2 regions of the Nocardioides sp. Root151 genome follow, and region 2 is predicted to be linked to the other one. Evidence: predicted binding sites of a transcription regulator. Region 2 holds the regulator's gene; the other holds the start of a gene.

Region 1 (7,823 bases), on a different contig from region 2:
CTGGTCCGGCGGACGACCCTGACCGAGGACGAGATCGGCGAGTACTCCGGCGCCGTCAAGGAGATCCGGCCGGTCACCATCGCGACGTACCAGGTGCTCACGCTGCGGCGGAAGGGCGCCTACCCGCACCTCGAGCTGCTCGACGCGCGCGACTGGGGCCTGGTCGTGTACGACGAGGTGCACCTCCTTCCCGCGCCGATCTTCCGCATGACCGCCGACCTGCAGGCCCGGCGACGCCTGGGCCTCACCGCCACGCTGGTGCGTGAGGACGGCCGCGAGGGTGACGTGTTCTCGCTGATCGGGCCGAAGCGCTTCGACGCGCCGTGGAAGGACATCGAGGCGCAGGGCTACATCGCGCCGGCCGACTGCGTCGAGGTGCGGGTGACGCTGCCGTCTGCCGAGCGGATGGCCTATGCGGTGGCGGAGCCGGAGGAGCGCTACCGGCTGGCCGCGTGCACGCACCACAAGATCGACGTGGTCAAGCGGCTGGTCCAGCAGCACTCCGGCCAACCCACGCTGGTGATCGGGCAGTACATCGACCAGCTCGACGAGCTCGCCGCGGCCCTCGACGCGCCGGTGATCAAGGGTGAGACGACCGTGCGTGAACGGCAGCGGTTGTTCGAGGCTTTCCGGTCCGGCGAGATCGGGCTGCTGGTGGTCTCGAAGGTCGCCAACTTCTCCATCGACCTGCCCTCGGCGGAGGTCGCCATCCAGGTCTCCGGGTCCTTCGGGTCACGCCAGGAGGAGGCCCAGCGCCTCGGCCGGCTGCTGCGCCCCAAGTCGGAGGGCAAGTCCGCGCACTTCTACACGATCGTCTCGCGCGACACGGTTGACGCGGACTTCGCGCAGAACCGGCAGCGGTTCCTCGCGGAGCAGGGGTATGCCTACCGCATCGTCGACGCCGACGACCTGCCCGCGCTCGACGCCTGACCTCACCATCGACATCGTGTGGGTTCTGCCCGGTCGAGTCGCCCGCCCCGGCTCAGGAGTCGAGCAGGAGCCGCCACGAGCGGACGTGACCGGAGTCGACGTACGACTTGTACGACGCACCGGGGCGAGCCTGGATGCCGATGTGGAACTTGGTGACCCCCGCGCGGGCCAGCCACGGCACATGCTCGGGCAACAGGCCCTGACCGGGCAGCATCAGCGCCGCCGCCCGTTCGTCCGCCTGGGCGGTGGCCAGCAGGTCGTCGTACCCGACGCCGAGACCCTGCGGCGATCCCGAGGTGAGTACGCCGTCCAGGCCGGGCAGCTGGAGAAGTGAGCGCCAGACGCGGCGGGTGTCGAGGCCCGAGTCGACCGCGTCGTGGAACGTCCACGGCACGCCCTCGAGTGACTCGGCGAGCGCTCGGCAGGTGGCTTCGTCGATGTCGAGGTCGGCGTCGAGGAACCCGAACGCGACACCCTCGGCGCCCAGTGCGACGTACTCCTGGGCGAGGCCGACCAGCCGGGTGAACTCGCCGCCGGTGGTGGTGAACGAGTCGTTGAGGCGCAGCACGATGCGCACCGGGATGTCGGCCTCACGCAGCGCCACGGAGGCGGCGGTGAGGTCGGGCGAACGCCCGTTGGCGTCGGTCAGCAGCAGCCGGTCGGCTCCGCCCTCCTGGGCTCCCATCACGTCGCGCTCACTGCGGATCGCGACTTCGAGGAGGAGGCTCATGCGGCGCAGCCTATTGCCGTTGCCACTCCCGACGCGGCATTGATCGACCTGTCGTGAGTTCTGGTCGACCCGTCGTGAGTTTCTGTGCGCCGCGTGAACTGGCGACAGGTCGACGTGAACTGGCGACAGGTCGACCTGAACTGGCGACGGGTCGACGTGAACTGGCGACGGGTCGACGTGAACTGGCGACAGGTCGACGTGAACTGTCGACAGGTCAGTGGGCGGCGAACTGGACCCAGAGGGTGAAGCGGTCGGCGCGGTAGGTCGAGCGTGAGACCTCGACCGCCTTGTCGTCCATGAACGCCCGCCGCGCCACGCGCAGCACCGGCGATCCGGCGGCGATGCCGAGCAGGTCGGACTCCTCGGCCGTGGCGATCGCGGCGCTGACGGAGTCCTCGGCCCAGGTCGGACGCAGGCCGCGGTCCTCGAGCTCGGCGTAGAGGCTCACCGGCAGTGCGGCCTGCAGGAAGCCGGGCAGCAGCACCTCGGAGAGGTAGGCGTTCTCGATGCACATCGTCTCGCCGTCGGCACGCCGCAGCCGCTGCCAGCGGATCACGGCGTCGCCCTCACTGATCGTCAGCGCGCGCGCCACGCCGGGGCCGGCCTTCTCGAGCCTGGCGACGAGGGTCTGCGACTCCGCGAGGAGGCCGCGGCTGCTCATCTCGTCGGTGAAGCTGCGCAGCTCCCCGACGCGGGTCCGGGGCTCGCTGACGAAGGTGCCCTTGCCGGGGATCCGGTCGAGCAGGCCCTCGGCGACCAGCGCCTCGATGGCCTGACGGACCGTCATCCGGGCCACGCCGAACCGCTGCACCAGCTCGCGCTCGGAGGGCGCCGGCGACCCGGCGGGCAGGCCGTGGATGAGGTCGCGCACGTATTCGCGCACCGCGACGTGCTTGCGCGGCGGCGCGGTCGTGAAGTCGAGGGCCTGGTCCACGTCGCGAGTGTCGCAGCGCCCGCGCCCGCCTCTCCGGCGTTTGCGGTGAAGATGACCCGTTGGGACTACGGAGTCTGACTGTTCGGCTGGGGCAGGTCGTCCCGGGAGACACGACCCCCTCGGGCTACTCGGTGGCGATCGCCCGCAGCACGTCGAGCTTCGCCGCACGCCGGGCCGGGAACACCGCGGCGAGTACGCCGAGCACCCCGGAGGCGACCACGAAGACGACCAGCAGCCCCCACGGGATCGAGAGCTCGGTGAGCCCCTGGTCGGCCAGCGCCCACACCAGCGTGGACCCGAAGACCACGCCCATCACCATGCCGAGCAGGGCACCGAAGACCGCGACGACCACCGACTCGAGCCGGATCATCGTGCGCAGCTGGCGCCGGCTGAGGCCGACCGCGCGGAGCAGGCCGACCTCGCGGGTGCGCTCGATGACCGAGAGGCTCAACGTGTTGACGACGCCGAGGATCGCGATGATCACCGACAGTCCGAGCAGCCCGTAGATCATGTAGAGGAACTGGTTGATCTGGGTCTTCTGCTCGTCGGCGTACCCCTCGGGGTCCTTGACGGTGACGGTCGGAAGGTCCTTGGTGATCTCGTCGATCTGGTCCTTCAGGTCGTCGGTCGAGGCGCCGTCCTTCTTGGTCACGAAGACCATCGAGTCGAGCGGCACGAGGCCGCCCTTGGTGAGCGTGTCGGGGGTGACGAGGTAGTTGCCGGGCACCACGCCGACGCCGTCGAAGATCGCGACGACCTCGAGTTTCACCTTGCCTGCCTGGAAGTCGAGGGTGACCGAGTCGCCGATGGAGAGCCCCTTGTCCTCGGCCTGCCCTTCGGCGACAGCCGCCTTGCCGGGGCCGAGATCGGCAAGGTTGCCCGACGAGACCGGGATGCGGAAGGCGAACTTGATGTCCTGTGCGCGCATCGCGGCGGCGTAGACGGTGCTCCCCTTGACCTTGGGGTAGCCCTGGCGCACCGAGGCCACACCCTCGACGGTGTCGAGCTTGCGGACCTGACGGGCCACGTCGGGCGAGAACGGCTGGCCCACCACGTTGGAGACGATGAACTGCGAGGTCAGCGACGTGCCGATCGCGGCATCGGTCGACGCCGACGCCGACGCCCCGAAGATCGACATCATCGACATCAGGGCCAGGCCGATCATCAGTGCGCTGGCGGTCGCGCCGGTGCGGCGCGGGTTGCGCAGCGTGTTCTGCGCGGCGAGGTTGCCGACACTGCCGAACAGCCTGCGGTAGATCGCGCCGAAGAGGGTGAGCAGCGGCCGGCCGAGCAGCGCGCTCATCAGCGCCACGCCGATCAGGATCAGCAGGATGCCGCCACCGATCAGCACCAGTCCGAGCGTGCCGGACCCGATCAGTCCACCGGCCATGCCCGCGGCGCCCAGCACCACCAGCACGGTGCCGACGACCATCCGCTTGCGCAGGGTCGCCTCGGGCAGAGCGACGTCGTCGCGGAGCGCCGCGATCGGCGGGATGCGGGATGCGCGTACGGCGGGCAGCACCGCGGCGATCGTGGTGACGACCAGCCCGACGGCGTACGACCAGAAGACGGTCCAGCCGGTGACCGGGAACTCGGCGCCCCCGAGGTCGAGCCCGAACTGCCCGAACAGGAATCTCAGGAACAACGCGAGCAGGTAGCCCACTCCGAGCCCGAGGGTCGACCCGACCAGCCCGACCACGACCGCCTCGCTGATCACCGACCGGTTGACCTGCCCGCGCGAGGCGCCGAGGGCCCGCAGCAGGGCGAGCTCGCGGCTGCGCTGGGCGACCAGGATCGAGAAGGTGTTGATGATCAGGAAGACGCCGACCACCAGGGCGACGCCGGCGAAGACCAGCAGGAACGTCTTCAGGAAGCCCAGGATCTCGTCGAGGCTGGCCTGGTTCTCCTCGACCGCGTCGTCACCGGTGCGCGCCTCGACTCCCTTGGGCAGCACCTTCTGGGCGGCGTCGCGCAGCTGGGTCTGGGAGACCCCGTCGGCGGCGTTCAGTGAGATGGAGGTGTAGACGTCGCGGCCGCCGAAGAACTTCTTCTGGAGGAACTTCGTGTCGAAGACGGTCAGGGTCGCGCCGTTGAGGCCGCCGGAGCCGAACTCGACGAGCCCGGTCAGCTTCGCCTTCATCGTCGGCGGGGTGGCGCCGGTGGCCAGCGTGACGGTGTCGCCGATGTCGTAGTCGGCCTTCTTGGCGGCGTCGACGTCGATCGCGATCTCGTCGGGGCCGTCGGGCAGCTCACCCTTGGCGGTGACCAGCACCGGGTTGCCGTTCATCGAGGTCGCCGTGGTCGGGTTGAAGGCGAGCCCGGGCGGGCCGCTGCCACCGACCACCTTGCCGTTGTTGCCGATGATGAAGACCGACTGCAGCACGTTCTGCGGGTGCGCCGACTCGACCTCGGGCAGCTTCTCGAGGTCGGCGACGACGGAGGCGGGAATCGTGCGGTTGTCCTGCATGGAGTCGAAGTCGCCCGCGCCGGCGTACGCGATCTCGACGTCGGCCGTGGAGCCCTCGATGATGTCGTCGAACGCCCCGCCCATCGCGTCGGTGAAGATCATCGTGCCGGACACGAACGCGACGCCGAGCACGATCGCGAAGGCGGAGAGCATCAGCCGCACCTTGCGGGCCAGCAGGTTGCGCCAGGTGACCTTGAACATCGTCGGTCAGGCCTCGAGCTCGCGGGCGGTGAGCTCCTGCATCTTGCCGAGGATCTGCTCCCGGTCGGGGTCGCGCAGCTCGTCGACGATGCGACCGTCGGCGAGGAAGACGACGCGGTCGGTGTACGCCGCCGCCACGGGGTCGTGGGTGACCATCACGATCGTCTGGCCGTAGTCGTCGACGCTGGTGCGCAGCAACCCGAGCACCTCGGCGCCCGACTTCGAGTCGAGGTTGCCGGTCGGCTCGTCGGCGAACATGATGCTCGGCCGACTGGCCAGGGCACGCGCCACCGCGACGCGTTGCTGCTGGCCGCCGGAGAGCTCGTTCGGCTTGTGGCCGAGCCGGTCGCCGAGGTCGACGGTCGAGATCACCGTGTCGTACCACTCGGGGTCGGGCTTGCGACCGGCGATCGCCATCGGCAGCTTGATGTTCTCCTCGGCGGTCAGCGTCGGCACGAGGTTGTAGGACTGGAAGACGAAGCCGATCTCGTCGCGCCGCAACCGGGTGAGCTCCTTGTCGCCCATGCCGCTGAGCTGGTGCTCGCCGATGTGGACGGTGCCGCTGTCTGCGGTGTCGAGCGCCGCACAGCAGTGCATCAGCGTCGACTTGCCCGAACCGCTCGGGCCCATCACCGCGGTGAACTCCCCCGCGGCGAGGTCGAGCGTGACATCGTCGAGCGCCTTGATCAGGGCCTGGCCGGTGCCGTAGGTCTTGGTCAGGTTCTGCACGCGTGCCGCGGGCGCGGAGCCATTCGTCATGGGCTCCAACCTAGGGGATCGCGGGGCCGGGCTCCCACTGCTTTTGGCAGGTTCCGGGGGTGGTTCAGGGACTTCCCCGACTTCGAACGCCTGTTCGATGAATCTGCTAGCCTTGCACGCATGAGCGTCGAGTTCCAGGCCAACCTGTTCGACGTGGCCACCGCGCCGTCCGTCGGTGGTCTGGCGCCTGCTCGGCGTACGACGCTCTCGCGTGGCGCCTGGGTCGACGTACGACCGAACTGGATCGCCGGCGCCGACGACGTCTTCACCGCACTGGTCGAGACGGTGCCGTGGCGCGCGGAGCGGCGCGAGATGTGGGACCGGGTCGTCGACGTGCCGCGTCTGGTCCACACGTACGGCGTGGGCGAGCCGCTGCCCCACGCCGTCCTCGGATCAGCCCGTGACGCGTTGAGTGCGCACTACCTGCCCGAGCTGGGTGAGCCGTTCGAGACCGCCGGATGCTGCTACTACCGCGACGGTCGCGACTCAGTGGCCTGGCACGGCGACACCATCGGTCGTGGACGACATGAGGACACCATGGTCGCGATCGTCTCCTTCGGCGACCCACGCAAGCTGATGCTGCGCCCGCGCGGCGGTGGACCGTCGGTGTCGTTCACGATGGGGCACGGCGACCTGCTGGTGATGGGCGGATCCTGCCAGCGCACCTGGGAGCACTGCGTGCCCAAGACGGCGCACGCGGGACCTCGCATCTCGGTGCAGTTCCGGCCCCTCAACGTGTTCTGACGACGACTCAGATCCCGTGGCGGCGCATGGCCTCCTTGGCTTCGTCCACACGCTTGTCGATGTCTGTCTCGACGTCGGCGGACCCCTGGATCAGTGACGCCACGTCGAGGTCGCTCTGCACCCCGTTCTCCGCCCAGATCTCACGCACGCGGACCGCGGCGTTCTGGGTCGCCACTCGGGAGGCCTCCACGATCGCCTCGGCCAGGTCCTCGCTGGGCATCCGCATGGCCTTCGGGTCGAGGTGTACGCCGACCAGGGAACCGGTCGCCGTCACGGTGACCTTGATGTGTCCCTCGGCCACCTCACCCTCGACCTGCAGCTCGGCCACTTCCCTTGCCACGGCCTTGGTCTTCTCGACCTGCGCAGTCATCTGCTCCAGCATGCGCTTCATGTCGGTTTCGGGCTTGATCACTGCACTCTCCTAGATGTCCGCGGCCCAGTCGATCCGGGGCAGCTGCTCGAAGTGGGGTTGGGCCTGGTTGCCCGGCTGGTTGATCTGGAAGCCGTCGGCATTGTTGGCCTGCTCGTTGAGGTTCTTGATGAGGTCGAAGACCAGGCCGCCGATGCCGATGACGGTCGCGATCGTGCCCAGGGTCAACCCCAGACCGGCCAGCTGCTTGATCGGCTGGATCACCGCGGATGCGCCGGGAATCAGCTCGAGCGCGGTGAGCGTGATCAGGAGCGCCAGGGTGCCCACGACAATGCCGAACATGAGGTCCTCGGAGGTCCCGATCGCGTCCACCACGTTGTCGAAGGTCGTCTCGACGCCCTGGAGGCTCTGGATCAGCAGGTCGAGGTTGCTGTCGTAGAGCAGCTTCCAGCTGTCGTAGGCCTCGCGGGCCGTCTCGCTGCTCGGCCAGGCGTCGTTGAGGCCGGACAGCTTGGCGGCGAGCTCGTTCTTCGCCATCTGCGAATCCATCCGGGCCGACCCCCAGGCACTGAAGGCCCGCGAGAGCGCGGCGTCGTCGGGCTGCACAACGGCCCACGCCGTCATCGCGCCGAGGGCCGTGGGCGCCAGTGCCGAGCAGCCGACGATGGTGGCGCCGGTCAACGACCAC
Region 2 (7,823 bases):
CCTCGAACGCACCGAGGCCGGGCGCATCGACCGCGTCGACGAGCAGCTCGCCGACGCCTTGGTGCTGTTGCGCGACGGGGCGCGGGCGTGCCTGGGCGCGATGCCCAAGGAGTCCGACGACCCCGACCCCGGCAAGAACCAGGCCAAGGCCGGCGTGCAGGAGATCTTCGCCACCGCCGAACGCATGGCCGCCGACCTCGAGTCCGACGTGCTGTGGCGCAACGACCGCGAGCCGCAACGCGGCGGGCCGCAGCTGTGCGTGGCACCGCTCCAGGTGTGGGGTCCGATGCGCGACAAGCTGCTCACCGACAAGACCGTGGTCTTCACGTCCGCCACGCTGATGTTGGGGGGCGACTTCACCACCGTCGCCTCCTCACTGGGTCTCAAGCCCACCGAGCGCATCGCGTCCACCGAGGTCGTCGAACGCACCGACGAGGTGCTGCCCTGGCGCGGCATCGACGTCGGCTCGCCGTTCAACTACGGCCAACAGGCGATCCTCTACGTCGCCCGCCACCTGCCGCCGCCCGGGCGCGACGGCCTGGGCAAGGCCCAGCTCGACGAGATCGTCGACCTGATCGACGCCGCCGACGGCCGCACCCTCGGCTTGTTCTCCAGCAAGCGGGCCGCCGAGGCCGCAGCCGAAGAGGTCCGCAAGAGGCTGCCGCACCTGACCACGCTTGCCCAGGGCGAGGCCCAGCTGGCCGAGCTGCAGAAGCAGTTCGTCGCCGACCCGCACACCTGCCTGTTCGGCACGTTGAGCCTCTGGCAGGGCCTCGACGTCCCCGGCGACACGTGCCAGCTCGTGCTGATCGACCGCATCCCGTTCCCGCGTCCCGACGACCCGCTGATGTCGGCGCGCCAGAAGGCCGCCGACCGGTCAGGAGGCAACGGGTTCATGCAGGTCGCCGCGACACATGCGGCACTGCTGCTGGCGCAGGGCTCGGGCCGGTTGATCCGCACCCACACCGACCGGGGCGTGGTCGCCGTACTCGACCCGCGGCTGGTGACCGCGCGCTACGGCAACTTCCTCAAGGCCAGCCTTCCACCCATGTGGGCGACCACCGACCCGCAGATCGCCCGCAACGCGCTCAAGCGCCTCGCGGCCGACTGAGCCCAGACTCAGCTCAGCGCACGCCGCAACGCGAGCGGAACTTCACGCGGTAGTTGCCCAGGCTGCCGTAGTCGCTGTAGCCGGTGCTGCGCGGATCGCGTGCCCCGACGCCGTCGACCCGCACGTAGTAGGTGCCGGCTGCCCGGGTGGCGAGGTAGGTCGCGTCGAGGCCGGTCGGCGAGCCCGAGGCCGCCGACAGTGGGTTGCGTCGCGCCAGCACCCGGCCACTGCGGTTGAGCAGGGTCAGCGACACGTCGAGGTTCGGGCTGTACGGCGCGTTGGCGACCTGGACGCTCAGCCGGGCGCGGCACGTCGTACGCAGGCGGAACACGTCGGTGTCGTTGCGCTTGCCGATCACTCCGGGTCGGGCGACACCGGCGCGCAGCACGGTGGCTCGGCTCAGCCGGTAGGCGTGGTCGTCCGCGCGGTACGGGGCCCCGTAGGCACGCATCACGGAGAGGTCGTTCTCGCGTTCGGTGGCGCCGGTGTACTCGCCACGGCTCCACTGGGTGAGCGGGCGCATCGAGGAGCCCATGATCGGAGCCCAGATGCCGTGGCCGGAGTAGTAGGCGTCGCCGTTCTTGCCGTCGTGGCTCAGCCCCAGGGTGTGCCCGGCCTCGTGGGCGACCACGAGGCCCATCTGCTGGGGACGGTTGTCGACCTCACGCGGGAAGACCCAGAAGACGCGGGCGTTGTTGGCCGCCGCGTAGGGAAAGACTCCGACGAACGCGACACCGGCACAGCCCGGGCCACCGCAGACCTGGTTGCGGACCGTGGTCGAGCGGGTGATCACCGCGTGCACGCCGTACGTCGCATCGGCCGAGCCCGAGCGGGTCAGCGCACCCGCGTCCGGAAGCTCGGTGGTGACGTCGACCTGGAACGGCGCGTAGTCCTCCGCGGTCCGGCGCCACGTGCTCTGGATCGCCCGGAGCTCGCCGGCGCTGAACCCGGAACGGCCGTCGGTGTCGAAACCCGCGGCGTCGTAGCAGCGCGGACGCAGACCGTCGCTCCACTCGGAGTCGCAGACCTGCTCGCCGTTGAAGTCGAGGTAGATCGTGCGACGCGACCCGGGACGCGAGTGCAGCCGGAACGTCTGGGACAGCGGCGCCGAGGCGCGGGCCACCGGTTCGTTGCCGGCCTCTTCGCCGGAGCCCTCGAAGGTGTCGGCGTAGTAGAGCCGGTCGCCGGCGGTCAGTCGGGCGGCCGGGTCCTCGGTGAGCAGGCCCTTGACCTCCTCGGTCGCCTGCCCGGCCAGCCGCGCCGCGGTCGAGAGCTCGGAGTCATCGACGCGCTGGCCGTCGGCCGAGGTGAACTCGTGGTCTCCGTCGGTGCTGCCCGTCGCTGGTACGGCGGCCAGGCCGCCCAGGGCGAGGGCGCACACGGCGGTCAGGGTCAGCGTTGTGGTCCGGAGCATTGGGCGATTCTCCCACGATTGATTTGCGGCACGCTGCGGGCGGTCGGGCCTCATTGCAAGACCTTGTAGAACACCTTGATGAGGAACTTCTTGACGTCGTAGCGGCCTCCGACCAAGGTCCTGTAGGAGGTCGCTGTGGTCAGCCCAGCACGTAGTAGTAGAGCGAGAGTTTGTAGGACTTCACGTCATAGCGCTGGCCGTACCCCGTGGCCACCACCCAGTAGACGTAACCGTTGCCATAGCGCATCCGCGTGGCACTGGCCGTGCCGCCGTGGTGCCATCCGAGGCGTGAGGACAGTGCTCGTCCGGTGATGGGCTCAGCTGTGGTGTTGTTGATCAGCCACAGGGAGGCCCGATGCCCCGCCGAGGGGTTCACGGCCGCCCCGTAGGCCTGGACGGAGAATCCCTCGTACTTGAAGGCGCCCGGGATCAGGGCGCCGTGCAGCCCGATCGCGGTCCTGTCGTTGAGGGTGCGGCCGACGCAGCGCGACTTGCTGTAGTAGCCCACCGAGCCGGTCATCCGGCGCAGGCCAGGCCTGCGCAACGAGGAGCACCTGCCTGACCAGTTGTCCTTCAGGGATGCCTGAGCCGACACCGTCCGCGTCCAGTGCTTGCGGATGAGTCGCTTGGACGAGACCACCACCGGGGCGCCGATGAAGACTGACGAGTTCCCGAGCTCGTCGGTGAGGGTGATCCGGAATCGGTAGGTGCCCGCAACGGCGTACGCTCCGCTGGTTGTGCGACCGTTCCAACGGAACCAAGAGGGGCTGGCGGGGAGATTGCGCACGACGGTGCCACCGGAATTGAGGACCGCGACCCGGATCGTGCTGACCTCGGACTCTTGGTCGATGGTCGGCCTCAGTGTGACTGTGTCGCGATAGCCGTCGACGTACGGGAAGAAGCCGGTGAGACTGCGAGACACGCTGGTCACGCTGGGTGCGGTCACGTCGATGTCCAACCCCACGAAGGCAACTCCGGTGAAGTCGTGGCCATGATCGGAGGCGCTCGTCGTCACCCGGATTCGGTGATCCCCGGTCGACGGGGTGACGCCCAAGGCGGTGGGATCGACGGTTATCTCGGCGTCGCCACTCGCGTCCAGGGTGACCGGCTGTGAGTCGGTCAGCACGGCACCAGCGATGGTCTCCAGCTGCCAGGTGGCGACCTGACCGGGGAGCCCCTCGGTCTCGACGGTGGCCGTCGCCCTGTCGAGTCGTCCGTCCCCGTTGGGGCTCAGAATGTAGGGGTTGATGTCGTAGACCGATACGGCCAGGTTGCGGCGTGCGGTCAGCGCGGCGCTGGCGTTCTCGTTCGCACACATGCTGTAGAACGTGGCGCTGGTGTCACGGATGCATCGGCGGACGACGAGCTCTCCGGAGGCGACGTCGGCGTAGGGAGACGCGGTCAGCTGCCGTGGCTGGTCGCGAACCAGCGCCGGCCCTTGGGCCTGGTTCGCCCAGAGGAGGCTGAGCTCTCCCGGTCCGTCGTCGTGGACGGTCACGCTTGGCAGGGCCTCGGATCGGAGGTCGACGAAGACCGGTTCGGTAGGGGCGTCCCAGGTGACGGGGTTGGAGACGTCGAGGGTGGCAGTGTCGGTCGGCGTGCTCAGGCAGGTGGACGGTGTGCTCGTGCCACAGGGGGCGACCGTGATGACCGTTCCGGCGTCGAGGCCGAAGCTCGGCAGGGTCCAGCGAGCCACGCCGTCGACCGGATCACCGTTCGTGTAGTCGGCGATCATCTGCTTCCTGGTCTGGGCCCCGGAGCGGAAGGTGACCATGGCGTTGTCAGTGCCGGTCAGGGCCACCTCGATCGAGAGGTCGCCGCTGACCTGGTCACCCGTGGTGGGCGTGATCAGGGTGGCGTTCAGGTCTTCCGCCTGGGCGGGGGCGCCGGCCAGGCCGACGAGACCGCTGCCCACGACACTGGCGGCGAGAAGGGTGGCGAAGAGGCGTGGTGCGCGCATGGTTCCCCCGAACACAAACGTGGCGGAGAGCTCCGCCGATCTGGATGTCCCGAGACCGGAACCGCGGACACTTTATGTCACGAAACGTGCGGTGTGCGACGAAATCACGAAAGGCGTCGTACGACGACCGCGCGGTCGACGTACGACGCCTTTGTGGTGGCTGGTTCAGACGCGGCGCAGGACCGCGGTGACGATGCCGAGGATCGAGGCGTTGGTGCCGTCGATCGGGTCGTAGGCGTCGTTGTGCGGCATCAGCCAGACCTGGCCGTCCTTGCGCTGCAGGGTCTTGACGGTGGCCTCGCCGTCGATGAGAGCGGCCACGATCTCGCCGTTGCGTGCGGTCTGCTCCTGGCGGACCACGACGTAGTCGCCGCTGCAGATGGCGGCGTCGATCATCGAGTCGCCGGAGACCTCGAGCATGAACAGGGTGCCCTCGCCCACCAGGGTCTTGGGCAGCGGGAAGATCTCCTCGACCCGCTCCTCGGCCAGGATCGGGCCACCAGCGGCGATGCGGCCCACCATCGGCACGTAGGTGGCGGCCGGCATGGCGTCACCGATGCCGGTCTCGTCGATGTGCGACTCGTCTGCCGCGCTGATCGAACGGCGCGCGGCGAGCACCTCGGGCAGGAACACCTCGAGGGCACGAGGACGGTTGGGGTCGCGCTTGATGAAGCCCTTGGCCTCGAGCACCTTGAGCTGGTGGGAGACCGAGGACGAGCTGGTCAACCCGACCACCTCGCCGATCTCGCGCATGCTCGGCGGGTAGCCGCGTCGCTCGAGGGAATCACGGATCGTGTTCAGGATGCGCTGCTGGCGGGGGGTGAGGCCCGTTGCGTCCGGGGGGCCGTCGGGGAACTCGGCGACGTTGTCCTTCGATGCCATCGGGGTGCCTTCCGCAGTGCTGTTCCTGGTGGGTTTTCAACGTAGCCCCAAAACCCGACGGCTTCAAACACCTGTTCGAACGTGTCGCAAAGGTTTTCGAGCAGTTTCTCGGGTCGGGTCTCGGGAGTTCGGGGAGCGCAAAGGGCGGGCCTCCGTGGTGGAGTCCCGCCCTTTGTCTTCCCCATCCGCAGGCCGGGGTCGAGGCGACCTGCGGAAATTTCAGTGGCGTCCTGGCTCAGTCGAGCGGGACGTAGATCTGCTGGCCGGCGACCAGCATCGAGGAGTCGAGCGCGTTGAGCTGCTTGATGGTGTGCACCATGTCGCGCACCTCGCCGTCGTCGGCCACGTCGGCGGCGATCGCCCAGAGCGTGTCGCCGGGCTGGACCGTCACTGCGCGGGTTGGCTGGTCGACGCCGGCGTGGTTGGTGGCCATCGACGAGGTGCCGAGGAAGACCGCGGCGGCGAGCACGAAAAGCATCGCCGCGACGAAGACGACCAGCCGGCCGCGCTGCGTGAGGCGGACCTGGTTGCGGGCGCCGTGCTGCGCAGGGCGCATCGGCGTCTGGATGGCGGGGCTCAGGGTCATCGTGCTCATCGGGACCTCCGGGGGAAGGGGGTGGTCTGTGTCAGACGAATGTCTACAGACGACCACCGACAACGGACTTCCGGAGCGGAGGATCGATCAGACGTTCGATCGAACACATGTACGACGGTAGAGCATGTGTTCGAACGAATCAAGAGAGCGGCCGAACAAATGTTCGACGTGTCGCGGGGCGGGTCAGGGAACCCGTCAGCGGACCCGGATCACCTTCGACTGGGCCTGCCGGCACAGTCCCTGGGTGAGGAATGTCGGCTTGATCAGCGCGTAGAACTTGCCGGGCTTGCGCCTGGCGCGGGGCAGCGTCCAGACGCCTCGGGTGGACGTGCGGGCCAGGCCCACTCGCGCCGAACGACCCGGCCCCATCACGCGCCGGAGCTCGACCACCTTGCGCGAGACGCAGGCGTTGACCGGCGAGCGCAGCACTCCCTTGAACTGCTTCACGCGGACGCCGTAGGCGATCGTCCCGGTGCGGGCCAACGGCGGGCAGCCGGTGTCGTTGTAGGCGGCGGCCAGCGGGCAGGCGTCGCCCTTCTCGTAGCCGTCGGAGTCGGCGTCGGGGTCGCACGGGTCGCCCATGCCGTTGTGGTTCATGTCGCGCTGGGTGGCGTTGGCGTTGCTGGGGCAGTTGTCGTCGCCGTTGGCCACGCCGTCGCCGTCCATGTCGGGGTCGCACACGTCACCCAGCTTGTCGCCGTCGGTGTTGCGTTGGTCGTAGTTGTCGACCTCGGGACAATTGTCGTCCTCGTTCGCCCTGGTGTCGTCATCGAAGTCGCAGTCGTAGGTGATTGTCAGTGACCATGAGCTGATGGTGCCCGCCGTGCCAGCGAGGGAGTCCTTCTTCGAGGTGAGCGTCCATGTGCCGTTCGTCTCTGAGTTGTTGAATCCGCTCAGGGGAACGCTCGGCCTGTAAGTGCCGGTGCGGGGGGAGGCTGCGTTGTCGATACTGGTTGCTGCTGCATCGTCGAACACGGTATTTGTAAAATTGGGGTCGCCGCCGCCCAGACCGAGGAATCCAGAACTCGAGAGGGTAATTGCTTTGCTCGAGTTCTTCAGAACTACTGCGATGTCTTTGTGCTTGGCGACAGAGATGTTCACCCGCGCGGTGACCTTGAGTACCGGCAATCCGAGGATCGGTGACGTGCCTTGCTCCTGGGTCAGGGTCAGTGTTCCGGTGTCTGACGAGTCAGTTGAACCAGCCTGGGTCACCGTGCAGGTCGCCTCGGTGGGCAGGTCGTCGAAGTCGCCGCTGGCGAGGTTCGAGGACGGCGTCTGCACCACGGCAGCCGACGCGGACCCCACGACACCGACGACGCCGGAGATCACCACGGCCAGGACACAGGTGCGGGCAATGCTCGTGCGGACAGACATGTGGGGACCCCTCACGGTTCGACGACACCCTCCCGGCGCCCGGACAAGGCTAGGTCACCGGCCACCATCGGGTGAGCGGATTCCACGAACTCACTCCCCGGACCAGGCCGCCCAGAGCTCGGCGTACCTTCCCGCGGCAGCCAGCAGCTCTGGGTGCGATCCGGATTCGACGACCCGGCCCTCGTGCAGCACCAGCACCCGGTCCGCGGACTCCGACTGGGTGAGCCGGTGCGCCACGACCAACGCGCCGCGCCCCTCGGTCACCGCCAGTGCGGCCCGCTCAAGGTCTCGCGCGCCGGCGGAGCCGGCCTCAGCCGTGGCCTCGTCGAGTACGACGAACCAGGGGTCGGCCAACACGATCCGGGCCAGCGCCAGCTGCTGGGCCTGCGCAGGGGTGAGCGGGTGTCCGCCGTCGCCGACGACCGTGTCGAGTCCGTCGGGCATGGCGTCGACCCAGCCCAGTGCGGAGACGGCGGCCAGTGCCGAA

Evidence for each region. Region 2 encodes LexA, which represses DNA repair genes until DNA is damaged. Its sites were predicted from a motif close to TCGAACANNTGTTCGA; they were not measured.
Region 1: ASD66_RS03435 (alpha-ketoglutarate-dependent dioxygenase AlkB) is a predicted target of LexA. The motif match lies at 6,104-6,119, and genes of this name have one in related genera.

Annotation. Positions count from the first base shown of each region.
Region 1 covers NZ_LMGG01000001.1:719,426-727,248, forward strand. The annotation lists gene ASD66_RS03410 (DNA repair helicase XPB) at 1-930, shown strand, start outside; gene ASD66_RS03415 (copper homeostasis protein CutC) at 983-1,660, opposite strand; gene ASD66_RS03420 (GntR family transcriptional regulator) at 1,875-2,594, opposite strand; gene ASD66_RS03425 (ABC transporter permease) at 2,719-5,262, opposite strand; gene ASD66_RS03430 (ABC transporter ATP-binding protein) at 5,269-6,021, opposite strand; gene ASD66_RS03435 (alpha-ketoglutarate-dependent dioxygenase AlkB) at 6,142-6,765, shown strand; gene ASD66_RS03440 (YbaB/EbfC family nucleoid-associated protein) at 6,773-7,177, opposite strand; gene ASD66_RS03445 (hypothetical protein) at 7,187-7,823, opposite strand, start outside.
Region 2 covers NZ_LMGG01000007.1:381,960-389,782, forward strand. The annotation lists gene ASD66_RS19435 (ATP-dependent DNA helicase) at 1-1,111, shown strand, start outside; gene ASD66_RS19440 (zinc-dependent metalloprotease family protein) at 1,125-2,525, opposite strand; gene ASD66_RS19445 (FlgD immunoglobulin-like domain containing protein) at 2,665-4,485, opposite strand; gene lexA (transcriptional repressor LexA) at 4,651-5,367, opposite strand; gene ASD66_RS19455 (LysM peptidoglycan-binding domain-containing protein) at 5,603-5,962, opposite strand; gene ASD66_RS19460 (thrombospondin type 3 repeat-containing protein) at 6,158-7,336, opposite strand; gene ASD66_RS19465 (ABC transporter ATP-binding protein) at 7,427-7,823, opposite strand, start outside.